DNA from 3 places in the Roseibium alexandrii DFL-11 genome. Region 2 is predicted to be linked to each of the others. Evidence: riboswitches for the same ligand, from Rfam matches in the RefSeq annotation. Region 2 holds a riboswitch; each other region holds the start of a gene.
What was found. A riboswitch is a leader RNA that binds a small molecule or an ion and turns the genes downstream of it on or off. The one in region 2 is predicted to bind cobalamin.
Positions count from the first base shown of each region.

Region 1: linked by a shared signal. The riboswitch ahead of SADFL11_RS22855 (DUF1636 family protein) and the one ahead of cobU (bifunctional adenosylcobinamide kinase/adenosylcobinamide-phosphate guanylyltransferase) in region 2 are both predicted to bind cobalamin.
Region 3: linked by a shared signal. The riboswitch ahead of SADFL11_RS24670 (CbtB domain-containing protein) and the one ahead of cobU (bifunctional adenosylcobinamide kinase/adenosylcobinamide-phosphate guanylyltransferase) in region 2 are both predicted to bind cobalamin.

Region 1 covers NZ_CM011002.1:4,952,815-4,959,377, reverse strand. Annotated here, with positions in the region: gene SADFL11_RS22880 (carbohydrate ABC transporter permease) at 1-130, opposite strand, end outside; gene SADFL11_RS22875 (carbohydrate ABC transporter permease) at 132-1,043, opposite strand; gene SADFL11_RS22870 (ABC transporter substrate-binding protein) at 1,146-2,408, opposite strand; gene SADFL11_RS22865 (IclR family transcriptional regulator) at 2,529-3,308, shown strand; gene SADFL11_RS22860 (ABC transporter ATP-binding protein) at 3,337-4,398, shown strand; cobalamin riboswitch at 4,542-4,755, shown strand; gene SADFL11_RS22855 (DUF1636 family protein) at 4,878-5,273, shown strand; gene SADFL11_RS22850 (ABC transporter ATP-binding protein) at 5,270-6,064, shown strand; gene SADFL11_RS22845 (ABC transporter substrate-binding protein) at 6,068-6,563, shown strand, end outside.
Region 2 covers NZ_CM011002.1:1,045,274-1,051,836, reverse strand. Annotated here, with positions in the region: gene cobO (cob(I)yrinic acid a,c-diamide adenosyltransferase) at 1-52, opposite strand, end outside; gene cobN (cobaltochelatase subunit CobN) at 67-3,807, opposite strand; gene cobW (cobalamin biosynthesis protein CobW) at 3,940-5,055, opposite strand; gene cobU (bifunctional adenosylcobinamide kinase/adenosylcobinamide-phosphate guanylyltransferase) at 5,052-5,603, opposite strand; cobalamin riboswitch at 5,638-5,869, opposite strand; tRNA gene SADFL11_RS04895 (tRNA-Asn) at 6,199-6,274, shown strand; gene SADFL11_RS04890 (DUF6538 domain-containing protein) at 6,447-6,563, shown strand, end outside.
Region 3 covers NZ_CM011003.1:50,099-56,661, reverse strand. Annotated here, with positions in the region: gene SADFL11_RS24695 (phosphatase PAP2 family protein) at 45-857, shown strand; gene SADFL11_RS24690 (M23 family metallopeptidase) at 1,144-3,147, opposite strand; gene SADFL11_RS25790 (DUF1636 family protein) at 3,713-4,108, shown strand; gene SADFL11_RS24680 (hypothetical protein) at 4,111-4,635, opposite strand; gene SADFL11_RS24675 (CbtA family protein) at 4,713-5,411, opposite strand; gene SADFL11_RS24670 (CbtB domain-containing protein) at 5,413-5,583, opposite strand; cobalamin riboswitch at 5,617-5,843, opposite strand; gene SADFL11_RS24665 (recombinase family protein) at 6,215-6,563, shown strand, end outside.

The DNA.
Region 1 (6,563 bases), 1.4 Mb from region 2:
CATCAGGTTTGACCGAGAAAATTGCGACGGCAATCAGGGGCAGCAGCCAGAGGATCAGGGCAAGCGGCAGCAAGGTCTGATAAGTGATCTGCCAGGAGCGCGGTGTACGTTCGATGGGTGTTGGGAACATCTCAGCGCGCCTTTTCTTCCTTGTACATCGACCACAGGAAGTAGGCGATGAACATCAGCATGATGAGGAACAAGACCACGGCAATCGCCGCGCCATATCCCATCCGGAAGCCGTATTCGGACAGGGCGACCTCGAACATGTAGAAGCTGAGCACCCGGCTTGCGCCAAACGGTCCGCCGTTGGTCATGATCGAAATTAGATCAAAGGACCGCAGCGCACCGATAATGGTCACGACGAAGGCAATGAAGGTCGCCGGACGAAGCTGCGGAATGATGATGTACCAAAGCATCCGCCAGCCTTTGGCACCATCAAGACGCCCTGCCTCGATCTGTTCCGGGTCAACTGCATTCAATCCCGTCAGATAAAGGATCATGCAATACGCCGTCTGCGGCCAAAGCCCGGCAACGATGATCCCGATGGTCACCCAATTCTCATCCCCGAGAACATTGACAGGCGGGAGACCGACAGATCCGAGCAAGACGTTCAAGATCCCGAACGTTGGGTCGTAGAACCAGGTAAAGACCAGTCCGACGACCACTTGAGAAATCACGAAGGGAAAGAAAAACAGCGACTTGTAAAGTCGGATACCTGTGACCGTCTGGTTTAAAAACAACGCAATGAAAAGGCCGGCAGGGATCGCAGCCAGATAGAGAACAAGCCAAATCACATTGTTTTTGAGGGACGTATAAAACGCGTCATCCCAGTAGAGCTCTTCGTAATTGTAAAGGCCAACGAACTCCGCTTCTCCAAGTCCATCCCACTCGTAAAGCGACAAGTTGAAGGACTGGAAGATTGGAAAGATGACGTAAAACAGAAAAAACAGGATACCCGGGGCCAGAAAGAGCCAAGGCGTCAACTGTTGCTGGTTCCTGTGCCACCACGATGTCTGGTGGCCGTCCGTCGTGTAGGCCATTTGGAAACTCGTTGGAAGAGATCGTCTCTGGCTCTGCCGGCTGGCAGAACAGGAGGTTAAGGCAGGGTGCCGAAACACCCTGCCCGTTTCATCAGATCGGACTTAGTCCTTGTAGATGCGCTTGGCCGACCGGTCCAATCGGGCCAGGATCTTGTCCAGATTGTCCGGTTTGACCATGAACTCCTGCATTCCTTCCATGGCAACTTTTGCCATTTCAGCCGGTGCATCCCGATCGAAGAACTGCGCGACTCCACCCGGCGAGTTTGTCGACAGCATTTCAAATCCCTGTTCCAGGAACTTGTCCTGATCGACGGACGATTTGGCGTTCACCGGAAGCTGCCCAAGGTTCTTGCCGTCGTTGATCCATGTCTGGACGTCAGGAGACACTACATACTTCAGGAACTCGCGGGCATTGTCCTTGTTCTGCGCGTTGGCCGGGATGTGGAAGGTATCGGTTGGCGCATCTTCGGCCATTTCAATACCCGGAGTGATTTCGACGAACTGATAGAAGTCGAGCTGATCGTCGGTGAGACCGGCATCGCGGAGCGGCGCAACAGCGAAGTTGCCCATAAGGTACGCCGCAGCATCACCCTTGACTATGAACGGCAGCGCTTCCTGCCAGCTGTAGGTCTGGTGGTTGTCGATGAAGGCGCCCATGTCGATGAGCTCGCGCCAATTGGCGAATGTCGCACGAACCTTTTCAGAATCCCACTTTTCCTTGCCCTGCAGCAGGTCCATGTGAAAATCGAAGCCATTGGTGCGCATGTTCAGGTAGTCGAACCAGCCACCAGCCGTCCAAAGGAACTTGGTGCCGATCGTGTAGCACTTTTTGCCAGCATCAATGATCTTCTGGCAGTTGGCTTTTTCCTCTTCCCAAGTGGTCGGCTCAGAAAGGCCCAGCTCGTCGAAGATGTCTTTGCGGTAGTAAACACCCCATTGATAGTAGGTGTAAGGCACACCCCACTGCTTGCCATCAATGGTCAGCGCACCTTTTGTGGATGCAAGGTTTTCACCGATTTCGGTGCCATCCCACAGGTCGGACACATCTTCGAACAGCCCAGCTTCGACATAGGGGCGCATCCGGTTTGCCGCATACCAGGTTGCAACATCCGGAGCGTTCGCCGTCAGAAAGTTGCGGATCTGGGTCTTGTAAGCTTCCCGGTCAATCACTGTAGTCTCAATGTTGAGATCCGGATTTTCTGCCTGAAAATCGGCAATCATCTTTTCCATCGTCGCCCGAGGAGCCGGGTTGGATGTATCCAAGAAGATTTTGAGATCACCGGTCAGGCCGTCAGCAAATGCGCCGCCGGTCGCCGTTGCAAAAAATGCAAGAGCTGCCGCGGACGTCTTCAACATGGAACGCATGGTTTCCTCCCTTAAGGTTCCATTATTTGAAACTTAGTTTTGTATATTGATACCTTGCGGGTGAGCGGTTACGTTGTCAACAGGCTCGACGATAAGAAACGGGTCAAGAGGAGAGCTCACATGAACAAACACGCCACCGGAGATGGGACGGTCGGCAAAGCACTTGATGTTCTGGAGATGGTGTCAGCCAAGGGCCGGCCGGTCCGGTTTTCCGAATTGCTCAATGAAAGCCCCCTGCCCAAGGCAACCCTCTACCGGCTGCTGCAAACCCTGGTGAGCCAAGGCATGCTCTCCTACGGCGATGAGCAGCAGACCTATGCGTTGGGTATCCGCCTTGTGCGGCTTGCCCATCAGGCCTGGCGCCAAAGTTCCATTGCACCAATTGCGCGGCCCATCGTTTCCGCTTTGTCAGAAACCGTCGGTGAAACGGTGCACCTTGCGCAACTGGACAACGGGCAAGTGCTTTATGTCGACAAACGCAACGCAAAAGATCCGATCGACATGTATTCCCAAGCGGGAAAGGTCGGCCCTGGATACTGCACGGGGGTCGGCAAGGCCCTGATGGCGTTTCTCGAGCCAGGTGAACTCGATCAGGTGATCGCCAAACAATCCTTCTATCGCTACACCCCGGCAACGCTGGCCGACGAAGCCTCTCTGCGCGCTGATTTGGATACTATCCGCCAAGAGGGCATTGCTTACGACCGGGAAGAGCATGAACCGGAAATCATCTGTATCGCAGCACCGATCTTGTCACCAAAGGGCCGTCCGATTGGCGCGCTTTCGGTGACAACATCAACCCGGCGCAAAAGCCTTGATGAATTGAAAGAAGCAAAGCCTGAGCTCTTGAAGGCTGCATCTGAAATTGCCGCAGCTGTCTCGGACTGGCAGTTTCCAGGATAATTGTTCCCAGGGAGGGGAGAAGAACTTCATGTCTGGTGTCACCTTAGACGGAGCCGTTAAAAAATACGGTGAGGTTCAGGTCATTCACGGTGTCGATCTTCAGATTGAACATGGTGAGTTCTGTGTATTTGTCGGACCGTCCGGCTGCGGAAAATCCACGCTCTTGCGCATGATTGCCGGCCTTGAGGAAACCACCGGCGGAAAAATTTCCATCGGGAAGAGGGACGTGACCAAATCCGATCCGGCCGAACGCGGTGTCGCGATGGTGTTCCAGACCTACGCCCTTTATCCGCATATGTCGGTCGAGGAAAACATGGGCTTCGGCCTCAAAATGAACGGGCACCCGAAGGCCGAGATCAAGGAGAAGGTCGGCGAAGCGGCGCGTATCTTGAAACTCGAGCCTTATTTGGCGCGCAAACCAAAGGCCCTTTCAGGCGGCCAACGCCAGCGTGTTGCCATCGGACGCGCCATTGTTCGCGGACCGGAAGTCTTCCTGTTCGATGAGCCGCTGTCGAACCTAGATGCGGAGCTGCGCGTTGATATGCGGGTCGAGATTGCCCGGCTGCACAAGGACATCGGCGCCACCATGATCTATGTGACCCACGATCAAGTCGAGGCTATGACCCTGGCCGACAAGATCGTGGTTCTGCGCGCCGGGCGGATTGAGCAGGTCGGCTCCCCAATGACGCTCTACTCCGATCCGGACAACAAGTTCGTCGCCGGTTTCATTGGCTCACCGTCGATGAATTTCGTTGAGGGGATTGTGCAAGATGGCAGCGTCACCATTCCCGCATTTGGTGGTTTGACGGTCGAGCCATCCGTTGCACTTCCTAAAAATGGCGAAAAGGTTCTCGTCGGCCTCCGCCCACAGCAGGTGATGATCAGCCAGGCGGACGAAGGCGCGAAGGTTGATCTTTCCGAACAACTGGGCGGTGTTGCCTACTCCTATCTCGTGTGCCCGACGGGAGAACGCGTGATCATTGAAACGAAGGGTGAAGACGTCCCGAGACCGGACAGCACCGTTGCAATCACATTCGATCCAGCCAACGCTTTTTTCTTTGATGCCAAGACCGAACAGCGGCTCCGTTAAGAGCCGATTTCGCAATTTGGTTTATTGCTCATATGGAAGACGCCATGCCACAGCGGATTTTGAGACAAGGCGTCAAACTGAAAATTTGCTTGTGATCACAAGCTTCAAGTCACTCTTTTTGAGTTGACCGCTCGACGGCCATCGGCTTTTTTAGCGATGATGGTTCTTAGACGCCCAAGGCTGACGAGATGAAAAGGGAACACGGTGCGGCGTAGCCAGTAGGCACCAAATCCGTGACTGCCCCCGCAACTGTGAGCGGTGAGCGACCCCGAAAACACCACTGGGCATATCGTCCGGGAAGGTTCGGGAGAGTTACGACCCGCGAGTCAGGAGACCTGCCATCACCGGCGCAGATGCTGCTCCGGATCTTCAACTTGATGCGGGCGGGGCGCCCGGCTCGGAGCATATGATGGCAAAGCGGTCCCCACCGCCACCACGTCGTTTTGTTTGGCGCGCCCTTTTTCATGGCGGAGGGCCAAATGAACCATCGTATAACTGTTTGCACATCCTGCCGGCGAAAGGGTACGGAAACACGGCCCGGTTTTGAGCTGATTGAGCGGCTACGAAATGCCCTTTCTGCTGCCAAGGAGACGATCCCAGAAACCTTCGACGTTTCAGGTGTCGCCTGCATGGCAGGGTGCGATCAGCCGTGTACGGTCGCCTATCACAGCACAAGCAAGGCCTCCTACCTTTTCGGAGACATTGATCCAAAGACCGATGTCGACGATCTCATCGCATTTGCAAAACAATACGCCTATCTCGGCGACGGATGGTGTTCGTCTGTCGACCGTCCAGGCAAGTTGCGGAAGTCTACTCTGGCGCGCATACCGGCTGCCGACTCGGCACTCGAAGAGCAGAAAGCGCGCGCTTCGTGACCGCGGCGACCCTCACCGCCAAAGACCTGTCTTGGTCGCCAAAGCGCCATGGAGACATCCTGCTGCGATCGACCAGTTTCCATCTTGAAGCGGGCCGAGTGCTTGGAATTGTTGGACCGAACGGTGCCGGCAAAACGACCCTGCTCAGACTGCTTTACCGGTTTTACCGACCGGTTACAGGTCAGGTTCTGGTAGACGGTGAGGACATCTGGAACCTTTCCGCGCGAGAGACTGCACAGCGGATTGCCGCCGTCTTGCAGGAACAACCGAGTGACTTCGCTCTTACAGTCGGAGAGATCGTGGCACTTGGGCGAACGCCGCACCGGCGCGGGTTTGCCGGGACGACAGGTTCCCATGATCGGGACATCATCGAGACGGCCTTGGACCGGCTGGACTTGCACGGACTGGCAGGCCGCCAGCTTGGAACCCTCTCAGGCGGAGAGCGTCAGCGTGTGATGGTGGCCCGCGCCTTGGCGCAAGAACCGCGGCTGTTGATCCTGGATGAACCAACAAATCACCTCGACATCCGTCATCAGCTGGAAGTTCTGGACCTTATCCGCAGTTTGCCCCTGACGATTGTCACCTCATTGCACGACCTGAACCTTGCTTCTGGGTTATGCGACGACGTTGTGCTTCTCCAATCGGGCCATCAACTTGGGTTTGGATCCCCTTCGCATGTTTTGACGGAAACGGCTGTTTCCGGGGCTTTCCAGGTTGATGCCCGGCGCGAGCGTCTCACCCCCAGCAACAATGATCATCTGACATTCCACATTCAAAAACAGAGAATTTAACCCATGAAGAAAACACTGTTGACCGGCCTGGCACTCACTCTTTCCGTGGGCATCGCAGCGGCAGAAACAACCGTGCAAAGCTGCGACCGTGTGGTGACCTTCGATGCGCCGCCGCAACGCGCCATATCCAACGACGTGAATTTGACAGAGATGATGCTGGTCCTCGGTCTTGAGGACCGAATGGTGGGCTATACCGGGATCTCGGGCTGGAAAACGCTTGATGAAGAAATGCGGGCAGGTGTTCAGAAACTTCCAGAGCTGTCGTCCAAATATCCGTCCAAGGAAGTGATTATCGGCGCGGATGCCGACTTCTTCTTTGCCGGTTGGAACTACGGAATGAAAGTCGGTGGTGAGGTCACGCCAGAGACGCTCGAACCCTTTGGCGTGAAGGTTTATGAGCTCACCGAATCGTGCACCCACATCATGGACAAGGACAAAGCCAGCATCGAAGACATGTATGCTGACCTTTTGAATTTAGGGCGTATCTTTGCCGTTGAAG
Region 2 (6,563 bases):
GCGCGTTGAGTTCGTCTTCCGTAAGCTCGGGTTTATCCGTATCGGCGGTCATGGTGTGTCTCCCGATTATTGTGTTTTGTTCAAATCATTCAGTGCAGCATGGGTCGAATTGCGGCGCGGTGTCCAGAGGCCACGATCAAGCGCCTCCTGAAACCGTGCCAGCATTTCCTGATAGCCTGCCGGATTCGCGTCCTGAAGAAAGTCGCGCACGACTTCATCGCCCAAATAGGCCTCGTAAAGCTGATCAAAATGGTGATCGCCGACAGCCCTGGTCGTTGCGGCAAACGCAAACAGATAGTCGAGCGTTGCCACCATTTCGAAAGCGCCTTTGTAGCCATGACGCATCACGCCCTTGATCCATTTCGGGTTGGCAGCCCGACCGCGCACGACACGGCCGATTTCCTCAGACAAGGAACGCACAACCGGGCGCTCGGGACGCGAGTGGTCGTTGTGATAGACTTTTGGCACGTCGCCTTTCAGGTGCTCAACCGTTGCCGCCAGACCACCCTCGAACTGATAATAATCATCGCTGTCGAGAAGGTCGTGCTCGCGGTTGTCCTGATTGTGCAAAACCGCATCAACGGAAGCCAGCCGCCCTTCAAGTTCGCCGCGCGCCTGATCACCCGACGCACCGCCGCCATAGGCATAGCCGCCCCAGGTCAGGAAAGCTTCGGCAAAGTCACCGCGTTCATCCCAGATCCCTTCGTCGATCAGCGCTTGAAGCCCAGCCCCATAGGCGCCGGGTTTTGAGCCAAACACCCGGAACCCGGCCCGGCGCTGGGCCTCATCTGGCGAAAGGCCTGCGGCAGCCAATTTCGCCTCTTCCTGTTTCATGCGCGCGGCAACGGGATTGGCATCCTCCGGCTCTTCCAGTTGACCGACTGCCCGCACAGCGCTGTCAAAAAGGTCCATCTGATGCGGGAAAGCATCCCGGAAAAAGCCGGACACTCGCAAGGTCACGTCAATTCGCGGGCGTCCGAGCTCCGACAATTTCAGGATTTCAAAGCCTGTAACGCGCCCTGACGCAGTTTCCCAGACCGGTTTGGCGCCGATCAGCGCCAGCGCCTGCGCAATATCATCGCCGCCCGTGCGCATGTTGGCCGTGCCCCAGCAGGTCAAAACCAACGACGCCGGCCACTCGCCTTCTTCCTGAAAATACCGCTCGGCCACCAGCGAGGCCGATTGTTGGCCGAGACGCCAGGCTGTTTCTGTCGGAACAGCCCGCACATCGACCGAGTAGAAGTTCTTACCCGTCGGCAAGACATCCGGCCGGCCACGAGACGGCGCGCCTGACGGGCCCGGTTTGACGAACCCGCCATTCAGCGCGGTCAAGACTGCGTCCAGCTCCGACTGTCCGGAACCGGTCACCGACGGGCGGATCCGTTCTTCGATTTCAGCCAGCACCGCCTGCACCGCCGGCCAGTCCAACGAAGTGACTATATCGCCCGCGACAATTCGTTGCGCGAGCAACTCAAGCCGCTCAACCGTATCGCCATTTGAGCGCCATGGCGCGTCAGAGACACTTGCAAGCACATCCGGCTTCGCTCCGGCCCAAGGTGCCGCAAAATCACAATTAAGCGGGTCAAACGCGGAAAACCCCAAGTCCTCTGAAAGCGCCCGCTGAAGACTGTTCTGCCGCGCCCCACCGCCACGCGGAACCCGCACAAGGGCCGACAGCAGGTCAGTCAGGAGGTTACCCTCCGGACTCTCGCCCAGAATATGCAGGCCGTCGCGGATCTGAAGTTCCTTCAGATCACACAAATGTGCATCAAGCCGGGCAAGACGGGTGTCTTCGTCCATCTCGTCGGTGATGCCGATATCCTTGTCGAGGCCGTGCCGGCTGGCCGCATCCAGGATGTCCCGGGTCAGCGCCTTGAGCCGCCGAGGATCGACACCGCTTGCGAGGTAATACTCATCCAGCAGGGTCTCCAGCTCCTCGGCAACGCCATGGCTTTCGGCCCGCGTGAGCGGCGGTGTCAGGTGGTCAACAATCACTGCGGATGTGCGCCGCTTCGCTTGCGCCCCCTCACCCGGATCATTGACGATAAACGGATAAATGTTCGGCATGGGGCCAAGCACGGCCTCCGGAAAGCAGCCTTCAGAGAGGGCGAGCGCCTTGCCAGGCAGCCATTCCAGATTTCCGTGCTTGCCGAGATGGATCACCGCATCAGTGCCAAACTCCCGGCGCAGCCAGATATAAAACGCGAAATAGTGGTGCGGCGGCACCAGATCCGGGTCGTGATAGGTCTCTTTGGGATCAATGTTGAAGCCACGTGCGGGCTGGATGCCGACGACCTGATTGCCGAACCGATGCAGCGCCAACCGGAACGTACCGTCGACTAGGTGCGGATCGTCTTCCGGGTTGCCCCATCGATCCTGAACAGCTGTACGGACCACTTCGGGCAGTTTGGCAAACTCGGCGGCATAAGTGGTAAGTGACAGCTGTTCATAGCACACCCTCTCCTGCCTCTGCGCAAGAGAATTGGTTACGCCGGACGTTAAAATGTCCATCAGGCCCGTCGACGTTTCCGGGGCATTTCCGACATCATATCCGGCCTGTTTCATAGCATTGAGCACAGAAACGCAGGAGGCTGGCGTATCGAGGCCGACCCCGTTGGCAAGACGGCCATCCTTGTTCGGATAGTTCGCCAGGATCAGCGCGGTCTTTTTGTCTTTTACAGCAACCCGTCCAAGGCGGGCCCAGTTGGCCGCCAAGTCGGCCACAAACCGCATGCGATCCTGCACAGGGGTGAATTTCACGGGCGTCGATTGCGTCTCTGGGTCAAATACACCCTCTTCCTTGAAAGACACGGCCCGGGTCAACAACCGCCCGTCGATTTCCGGCAACACCACATGCATCGCAAGGTCGCGGATTGACAGCCCCTGATCGCTCTCCTCCCAGCCCTCCCTCGATGAGGATGAGAACACGACCTGAAGAACAGGCTTGCCCCATTTATCGAGCGGTGTGGGCTGGTGCTCAATGCCGGCCTTGGAAACGGCAAATGCAGTGCCATTCAGTACGACATCCGGCTGCGCCCCTTCAAACAAGGCGTCCAGAACAGCAATCGATTCTGCTTCTTTGAGGCTGGAGACAAAGACCGGCAGCGCATTGACGCCGGCATCTGCGAGTACTGAGACCAAAGCATCGACAGGCGCGGTCTGGGACCCTTGCACCAGCGCCCGGTAAAAGGTGATCGCAGCGACGGGAGCTTTCGGGTCTGCCCAGGTTGATCTCACCGTTTCCAGACCCGGCGCGGTATGGCCAGGCAGGTAAATCCCGGCTCTTGGCAGAAGAACCGCATGCGCAGGCTCTTCGGTCTGCCCGATCAGGTGACCGGCAAACCGCAATGCGTTGGCGTAGTTCTCAGGCCCGCCCTCAATGAAGTAGCGCCACATCTGACGCACATCATCCGTGCTGCGCGTCGAATGGCTTGTGAGAGCTTCATCCCATTTGTCGTCACCGGGTATGACAACAAGATCGATACCGCTGGCGCGCGCCTCTTCAACAAACCGCCCCAACCCGTAGCGCCAATACTCAACACCTCCAAGAACGCGCAGGATTACGATCCGGGATCCGCGAACCGTCTGCTCTGCATAAAGATCAACCGAATACGGATGCGACAGTGCCATCAGGTTCGCAAGACGTAGGCTTGGGGCACCCGACCCTAAGCCTGACTGCGCCGCTGCCAGACTTCCAAGCTCGGTGTCGGCGGCGGACAAAAACAGGATGTCGGCAGGCTGCTGAGCGAGGTCGACAGCATCGCCCCCGTCGTCGATCCGGCGCGTCTGGCTTGCGAGAATGTGCATCTGGATGGTTTCTCGTTATTATGTCATCCCATGGCAGATCCATGAGATCCGTCGCTGTTTTTCAGTGAGAAAAGGCTTCCGTTGAATTGCAGGACACAGCCCGGCAACATCAGCATGTAACGGCGCCTGAAATCACTCAGCCGCTTCTGCAAGCCCCGATAGCGCCCCGCGAACAGCGCCCAAATCGAAACCTTTGAGCCCAATCACCACCAACTTGCCCGCACTCTCCGCACCTGATGCAAACCAGGTTTCAACCCTCGGACCGACAGCCTGAACCATGGCCGGCGCGGCCTTGCCATCCACCTGAACCGCCCCTTTGATCCGAAGAACACCTATCAATGCCATGGCCTGAAGCACCTGCGCTTCAGCTTCCTTCAGCGACGCAAAAACCGGCGCCTCGATCACATGGCTTTCAAAGTCATCGTGGTGGTGATGATCATGATGGTGGTCGTGGTCGTGATGATGATCATCGTGATCATGGTGATGGTCATCATCATGGTGGTGATGGTGATGTTCGTGACGGGAGGCCATGTCATCCTCAGCCGCTGAGCCGCGGCCAAGCAAAACCTCGATCGGCAAAGTGCCTTTTTCAGACGCAACGATATGCACGGCCGGGCGGACCTCAGCTGCAATTTTTGCCTGAACACCCGCAAGAATATCGCCCGCGACCAAATCGGCCTTGTTCAGCACCACAAGATCTGCACAGCGCAGTTGATCCTGGAAAAGCTCCTCAACCGGGCTTTCATGATCCAGCGCTTCATCCGCGGCGCGCTGGGCTTCCAGCGCGGCTTCATCCAAGGCGATCCGCCCCTCTGCAAGCGCAGCTGCGTCCAGAACCGTGACAACACCGTCCACAGTGACTTTTGGTTTTACCGATGGCCACGAAAAGGCCCGGACCAGCGGCTGCGGCAGGGCAAGACCGGATGTCTCTATTACGATATGCTCCGGCGGGTTTTCACGAGCCAGCAGCATTTCCATGGTGGGCAGAAAGTCATCGGCGACCGTGCAGCAAATGCAGCCATTGGTTAGCTCCACAACTTCTTCTGCCGAACAGCTCGGGTCCGCACAGCCGTTCACCAGCGATCCGTCAAATCCCATATCGCCGAATTCGTTGACGATAAGCGCGATCCGCTTGCCGCCGGCATTTTGCAACAGGTTGCGGATCAAGGTCGTTTTTCCCGCGCCAAGAAAACCGGTCACGATGGTTGCCGGGATTTTTTGACCCGGCCTAAGCGTTGAAGAAGTCACAATCCGATCTCCGGTTGATGCGAGGGTTTGAGAAGAAGCGGCTGTCCAGCAGCGACAAACACGACCTGATGGCACGCCGATGCGATATCCTGGTTCAAACGGCCTTGCGCGTCCCGGAACGACCGCGACAAGCGGTTCTCCGGCACGATCCCCATGCCGACTTCGTTGGAGACAAACACACACGGCCCGGCAAGACCCTTGGTGGCTTCAATCAAGCGCGCCGTTTCCTCAGCTATGTCCTTGTCAGAAAACATCAGGTTGGACAGCCAAAGGGTCAGGCAGTCAACGAGGATAACCCGGTGCGCGGCACTTTCGCGGCTCAGCACCCCTGCGAGATCCAGCTGCTCTTCAATGGTAATCCAGTAAGATCCGCGTTGGTCCTTGTGAAGGGCAATACGGTCCGCCATCTCGTCATCGAAAGCGGCACCCGTTGCGACATACACCCTTTCCAGGCTGCTTCGAGCTGCAAGCCTTTCTGCAAAGGTGCTTTTTCCGGACCGGGCCCCGCCAAAAACGAGGGTAGACCGGCCATGGTCAGACTGCGTCACATGTGTCTCCCAGCCGTCCGCCCGACAGCCTTGCGGTTAAACTCTATCGACGGCCGGTCTCCTGGCTCGCGGTTCCTTGTGACCGGCACCCCTTCCCGGAAGCCTTGAGAACAACGCTCAGAGGTACCCAGTGGGTTTTGTGCCAGCACTCGCCGCTCACAGTTGCGGGGGCAGCTCCGGATCAATCATAAATGAAGACCTACCGGATTCCCGTTTCATCCGGGCCGGATCACTCCAGCACCAGAACCGTCTGTTTCCTTCCTAACCGGAACCAATCGACCACACAAGCAAGAGTGTTTACGGAGGTAAGTCTTCTTAGCCATATGTTTGACCGCAAATTGCCATTGCCAGTTGGAAAACGCAGCGTTTTGGGTTCCATCTTGGCGGCAACGCAGAACTATGACCGGCAAAGCGCTTCTGTTAAAAACCGATCGATACAACTAGGCATCTGAAAAATTTGTAGTTTTCCACATACCTGACGAAAAAATAACGATGGAATGAAAAAAACGCATTTCAGGGCTTGGCAAATGGATAAGGGCTGCGTTATACGCATCTCCATCGGCGGGGGCGGTGACGCACTGCCCCGGCACGGTGATCCCTGATAGCTCAGTTGGTAGAGCAAGCGACTGTTAATCGCTGGGTCGTAGGTTCGAGTCCTACTCAGGGAGCCACACTTTCTAATTGCACCCCAACAACCACCTTGACAAAAACGGCTGTTTTCCGCCAATAATTTCGCCCGAACTTTTTACTTCCGGTTGAAATCCCGTAATTTGGGGTAAGAACGGGGTAAATATTGGGGTAAATTTGGGGTAAGCGCGCCTCGCATATCTGATCGGCTCAATCATGAGCGAGTACAAACGATATGTCGTAAAACGAGGTGACTGGTATCACTTCCAACGCGCTGTACCTGCCGCTTATAAATGGGTTGACCGCCGCCGCTGGGTGCGCCAGGCCCTCAAA
Region 3 (6,563 bases), on a different contig from region 2:
AGATGCATAGGATCAATCCTCGAAGTTCGATCAAAATACCGGCGATGAAGAACAAAGTACCTATTGAAAACAGCCCAAAGCCGATTCTAAAGAAGCTGACCGACTCCTGTGTTTCACATCCGATGATTTCGATCGGGTTGTATGTCTGTGCCGTGTCGCTGTTTTTCTTTATCTTTCCCGGTGCCGATATTTGGTCGAGCGGATTGTTTTATTCAGAAGTTTTCGGTTTCTGGGCGAAGAACATGGCGTTTCTCAGAGACGTAAGGTATCTCGGCATATTTCTAGTTCAGGTGGTTGCGACTACTTGTGTTGCTGTGTTCGTTCTGAAGTTGCTTATCCCCGATCGTCCACCGCTCATGCCACTCCGCCAACCCTTGTTTCTGCTGTCGACTCTGGTTCTTGGCCCCGGCGTGCTCGTAAATTTGATCTTGAAGGACAATTGGGGTCGCCCGAGACCGCAACATGTGGCTGAGTTCGGCGGAGACCTACCCTATCAAACTGTCTGGAAAGTCACTGACTATTGTGACCGAAACTGTTCTTTCGTCTCTGGAGAAGCGTCTTCCGCCATTTGGTTGACTTCAGTCGCCTTTCTAGTTCCCGCTACGTGGCGCAAAGCGACGCTGCTATTCGTGTTGCCGCTTTGCTTCATCCTGTCATTAAACCGAATCGCATTCGGCGGTCACTTCCTTTCTGACACATTAATTTCCTGGGGCGTAACGCTGCTGCTCAGTTTCGCAGTCTTTCATCTGCTCTTTCAAAGAACGCGGCCAATTGTGAGTGATCGTTCGTTGGACGAATGGATGACCGCTCTTGGAAGATTTATGCAACTGAGTTTTCAAAGACTAAGGCGACGGTAAGCAAAATTTTATTGAATTACCTTTCGTTTCCCAGAGTTTGATCTTATGGGCGCTGATTTCGTGCCGGAGGAGATTTGCAGCCAAAGACTTCCGATATCATGCACTGCGGCACACGACGCGTCAGAAATGTATTTTGAGTCTAGCTAACAAGCACTCAGTAAACGTGTTGCAGTACTGTTGGCGTTACCGGCGGCACGGATCCTAATGGTAACGCACACTTGCGGTGGCCTTAGTGCAATTAAAAGGATCGAAAAACCTCTAAGATAGACCTCTTTGTAGTTCAACATCAGATTGCTTGATTGAACGCTTCCTCATTGTAGTCATGTTGCAAAATTCGAGGCCTACGGGCGTCACGTAATAAGTTGTCGATTGCACTGCGTTCGGACTCAAATCTTTCGCGCATTTCTCTATCGAGCACGCGTCCTTCTGGAAGTCTGGCTCGCATTGGATCCAAAGGTTGGCCATTAGCTAGCATCTCGAAGTGAAGGTGAGGTCCTGTTGAAAGTCCAGTCGAGCCAACATAACCTATGATTTGTCCCTGTTTGACGCGAACACCTTCCTTTATGCCTTTGGCAAATCCGGTCTGATGATTGTAGGTGGTCGTGTACCCATTGGTGTGTCGAAGTTCAGTTCGCTTCCCATAGCCGGAACTCCAACCTGCCTTTATCACGGTACCATCTCCAGCAGCCATGATCGGTGTCCCGCGCGGAGCAGACCAGTCCACTCCCTTATGCATTCTTGAATATTTGTAGACGGGATGCCGACGCATGCCGAAGCCGGATCGGAACTTGCCACCATCAATCGGTTTCCTGAGCAGGAACTTTTTTGCGCTTTGGCCGAACGCATCATAAAAGTCAGTAGCTCCATCGTCAGGCGTCCGGAAACGGTAAAATTCCAGCGTTGTCTTGCCATTGCTCAGCGCAGCAAAGTGGATCTTAGATCCGAAGTTACGGTCATCTCTGGAGTATAGCAGCTCTATGGTAGCACCAGGCCTAATGGAGGCCTTGAAATCGATGCTAAAGGACAACATGCGAACAAGTTCATTTACAACGTTTTTTGGTATGTCTTGCTCAAGTGCAGTTTGATAAAGACTATCGTATAGCGCTGGCGTTGGCCCGCTGTGGGAGACACGATCCGCGTCAGCAAAGGCTGCTGCTGGAAAGGTGCTAGGCGGCCGGGCTTTGATGTAATCGCCGCCGTCTGATTGGGCAACGGTCGCTTCGTGTTTCGTATCGCTATACAGACTGATACGCACGGGCAGCTTTCGCTCCGGATCGTCCTGTGAGGGCGCGTACGCTATTCGGAGTCGTTGTCCGTCTTCAAGTTTGGAGATTCCATACAATCGCTGAAACGCAAGTGTGATCGATGCAGCTTCTACTTCTGGAACCTGCTGATTTAGGAGGGTCCCCGTAAGGTTTTGCCCCTGAGCCACTGGCACAATGCTTTCATCCATTCCGGCTAACCGAATATCGTCATCGCGTTTTGACACGAAAGAAACGTTTTCCGGCGTTATCCGAACCGCATAGCGCTCCAAATCTGGCTGAAGCGCCAAATTGAAGTCGAAACGCCCAGGATCAATCACTGCTTCATAATCCATGTTAGTTGCATCCACCGAACGGGTCCGGATAAATTTGCGAACTTTCAATTCAATTTCCGATTCTGACAACGTCTTGTCCAAATCGAAATCCGTGTTCGATGATGGAAATGGTGTAAGGCTTATACTGACATCATTGGCCAATTTCACACCGTACAGCGAGTCGGCAAGAAGAGAAGTTGCAACTCCCTCGGTTGCCCCTGTCGCTTCTTTCTCCGCACTCCTAGAAAATATGTTCAGCGTACTGAAGGCCGGAATTTGAGATGCAAGCGACGGGTCTTTCTTGGTAGCAAGCGTAGCGCTGATGAAAATATGTGGTTGAGCGCGAATGTTGTCTCTGTCGCCCTCACGGGAGACAATATTCACATCTATTAATTGCTTGCTGGAATATTCAGTCGCCGATCGCAGAAACCTGTCTTCTTTGCTGTAACCGTTGTTCGAGATCGACAACTCATTCAATAAAGCACTCGAGGATTTCGCCCTTTCAACTTCGTATTGGCCATCAAAGGCAGCGAATAGCGCGCCGCCCATCAAGAACAGGGATGTGACGCCAGTGAGTGCTGAACCAGCGAACCAGCGCAGTGAAACCCCTCGTCGGTCCGACATGCCATACACCCCTTCGTAACCAAGCAGCGGCGGTTCTTGACCGAGCTCGATTTTTGAGGACTGGGGGTTTTGGGTAGCGTCAAAGTGCATTGCTATCTTTCGGAAGTTAAGCAACCAATTTGTGGATCGAATTCGTTCGTGCAGCGCGGTGTCATTTGATTGCCATCACCATTCGAACATATCCCGTTTGTTGTTGGTTACATCCGCGAAGAGGCTACCTCTTCGTTCACCAAAGCTCGCAGTTCTGCCTCGCCAAACGAACTAAGGTGACGGCCGTTAACGAAAAACGTGGGTGTCTGGGTTACGTCTAAAACTTCGGCATCGGCGCGGTCCTGATTAATACTCGCTGCTATAATGCATTCTGGGATCTGAGTTCGCGTAGCTTTTGGGTCGTTGCCGGCCTCTTTAGCTACATTGGTCGGGGCACAGAACACTAGCCAGTAAGCGCGCGCAGGCCCGTCGCGGTCCAGCAGAATGGGCAAACCTATAGCCGTTACCTGTTGCCAGGAATTCACGAGATTGCGATTGGGCCATAAGAAGTTCCTGAGTCGGGTTTCCAAACTGGTGAGTTGTTTACACCCTCTAGCCACTTTAGGTTCAAGCGATTTCGCAATTGTCGGAATGAAATTGTTAAACACAGTACGATCTAACTCGCATGACGAATAATGTATTGCTTTGTACGTTTTCGCTATGCTGTGCCACCGCTCCTGTCAAAGGTGACCGAATGAACCGTATTATCGTTTGCAGTACATGCAAATGCGACCCTTCGCCAGATCTTGATGCATTGCGTCGATCGTTGAACGAATCAGGAATGGCGATTGAGGTTACACAGATTGAATGCATGGGGGCCTGTGAACAACCGATTGCGGTGGCGTTTCAGGGGGTTGGTAGAGCGGCATACCTTTTTTCAGGCCTCATCTTTCCAGACGACATTGCTGACATCATCTCGACGGCCCGAAATTTTCTGGCAACGGACAAAGGCTGGATCGAAGACGCCCGACCATGTGGACGTCTCCGTTTCTGCCTCAGAGCGCGCATTCCGGCGCTATAAGCCTATTCCACGTTCACAGTCACCGTAGCCTTAAGCGGTTCCGTCTCGACAGCGAGCATGCGGTGATCGTTGGAATTGAGCGTAACCTCAACCGTCGCATCACCTTTTGGAAGAGTCGGCAGGTGGAGCCATGCACTGTAGTGCCGCGCGACCTTCACGCCATTTACATATACGTGGGCATGGCCCTCGCCCAACACATGATCCGAGCCTGCCCGCTCCGGAGCAAAGCTGAAATTTTCCGTCATGATATGAAGATTGTAGCCGCTAACCGGATCCTTCGAGACACTGATTTTCAAGGACGGTGCATCGGGACCGCCAGGTACAGAGGTAGTCCTGTTGTGGTTGTGGCCAGCGGTTTGGCCGGAATGATTAGTTTTGAGCTCCACTGATGCGGTCTGCATCTGGTGATCGCTGGCTGATGAGTGGTCATGACCGTCAAGAGCGACACCATTGCTTGCGGCAACAACAAAGCCGATGCCTCCGCCAAAGACCAGCCCGATGGCGAAGAGTGCGAGAGAGCGTTCCATGGGGTTTCAGGTTTCCTTAAAAAGAAACCGGGCAAAACGAGATGTTTCGCCCGGTCGGTTATGATTTAGATTCCGGATCAGGCCGCCTGCGTTGCGCCGACCCTCGCCCCCTCGCGCTGCCAGAAAAAACCTGCAAAACAACCAAGCAGAAGCCAGGCTGCCATTCCGACGCCAAAGGCACGGCTGGCAAACATTGCCCCGATCTCGGTCGGAACTGGGCCGGTGAAGGTGTCCGGCTCTGGCGCGCCGATCACGTGTGGTGCCAGCAGCAGCATTGCTGCTGCGCCCCAAGCCATCCAATTGCGGCCGAATGCGATCAGCCACAATCCGGCGCCTGCGGTAAGGACGGTCGCCCACCACCAGATCTGCCGGGCAAAAACATCCGCCGCCGCGACGCCGGGCACTTCGGGAGCTAGGCTGAATCCGGGCGCGAAGTGGAACGCGACGAACCCTGCAACACCCCAAAGCAGGCCGTTGCGACCCGTTATAACCGCACCGCGCATTTCGGCAATTGCCATGCCGGCGAGCAGAATGAAGGCATAACCGGTATAGGTGAGCATCGTGAAGATGACGCTCAGGCCATCGCGCAAAGGATCGATCCCGCCCAGCTCTTGTTGAGCGCTGACTGCCTCGGTTCCGAAATGGACCAATTCCCCCGATTCATAAAGCTCCGCATGGAGAAGGACTGGCTGAACAAAAATAAGCTGTAGCAGGGCCGCGATAAGCCCCGCCGCAGCACCAGCGAACAAGCCGCTGACCAAGAGGCGAGTCAGCATTTTAGTGACACGGGAATCCGGTCGCGTGGCGCACATCGTGTGCTGCGTCGTGCAAAGCGCTCGCCTGCACGTGACCCGTGATCGAAATAATCGCGACACCCAGTACCGCAGCAAAAGCAAGCGATACGATTTTCGTCGCGGAAACGGTGGTTTTTGCAGATTGTGTCGTCATTTTATCCTCTTTGCTGTCACACCCGACAGAAGGGTTTTCAGTGAATGTCTGGCAGGTCTCCTGGCTCGCGGGTCGTGGCGCTTTGCCGGGCCTTCCCCACAACATTCGTTGCAAGTGGCATGTCCGGTCAGCACTCTCCGCATACAGTCGCGGGGGCGGCTTCGGCTCCTGACGCCCTGCATGGGTCCGCCATATCCGAATTCCCTGTTCGTTTCCCAGCACTTTGTGCCGAATGGAAAACCAAACAGGTTTTATTATGGCGCATTTTTTTTGATCGCGAAAGCACAAATCCGACACGTAATTGATGCGTTCGCGATGACATTCAATGCCTGGGAACTTGCACACTGTCGGTGCCGAAGCTCGATTTCAAGCCGGTCGACAGGCGACGGGGAATAATGATGGATCAGACTGTTTTCTCTGTCGGGATATCGAAAAATTCCTGCCGTCCCTGGTCCTTGAAAAGCAACCGCCGGGCCATCTTTCACTCCATACTATGACTGCCGATGACCCATGTCTGTGTCCGAAAACGTCCGATTGCGTACAGGGGCAAAACACCCTGTCCACAAATTACCTTGACATCATTCTGGACAGCTAACTAATTTGAACAGCCTTTTCGGACAGGAATGACGCTATGTCACGCACCTTTGCCTATACCCGCGTGTCAACGACCGGACAGACGACGCAAAACCAGTTAGAAGAAATCCGGGCGGCGGGGTTCCAGGTCGACGACCGCCGGATTGTGACCGAGACTATTTCCGGCAGTGTGCCGATAACGCAGCGTCCGGAATTCGCTCGGCTGGTGGACCGTTTAGAGCCGGGCGACATTCTCATCGTGACGAAACTCGATCGCCTCGGCCGGGATGCGATAGACGTCAGTTCAACAGTAAAGGCATTGGCCGACGAAGGAGTACGGGTATACTGTCTTGCACTTGGCGGTGTCGACCTGGCGAGTTCCGCCGGCACGATGTCCATGAACGTGC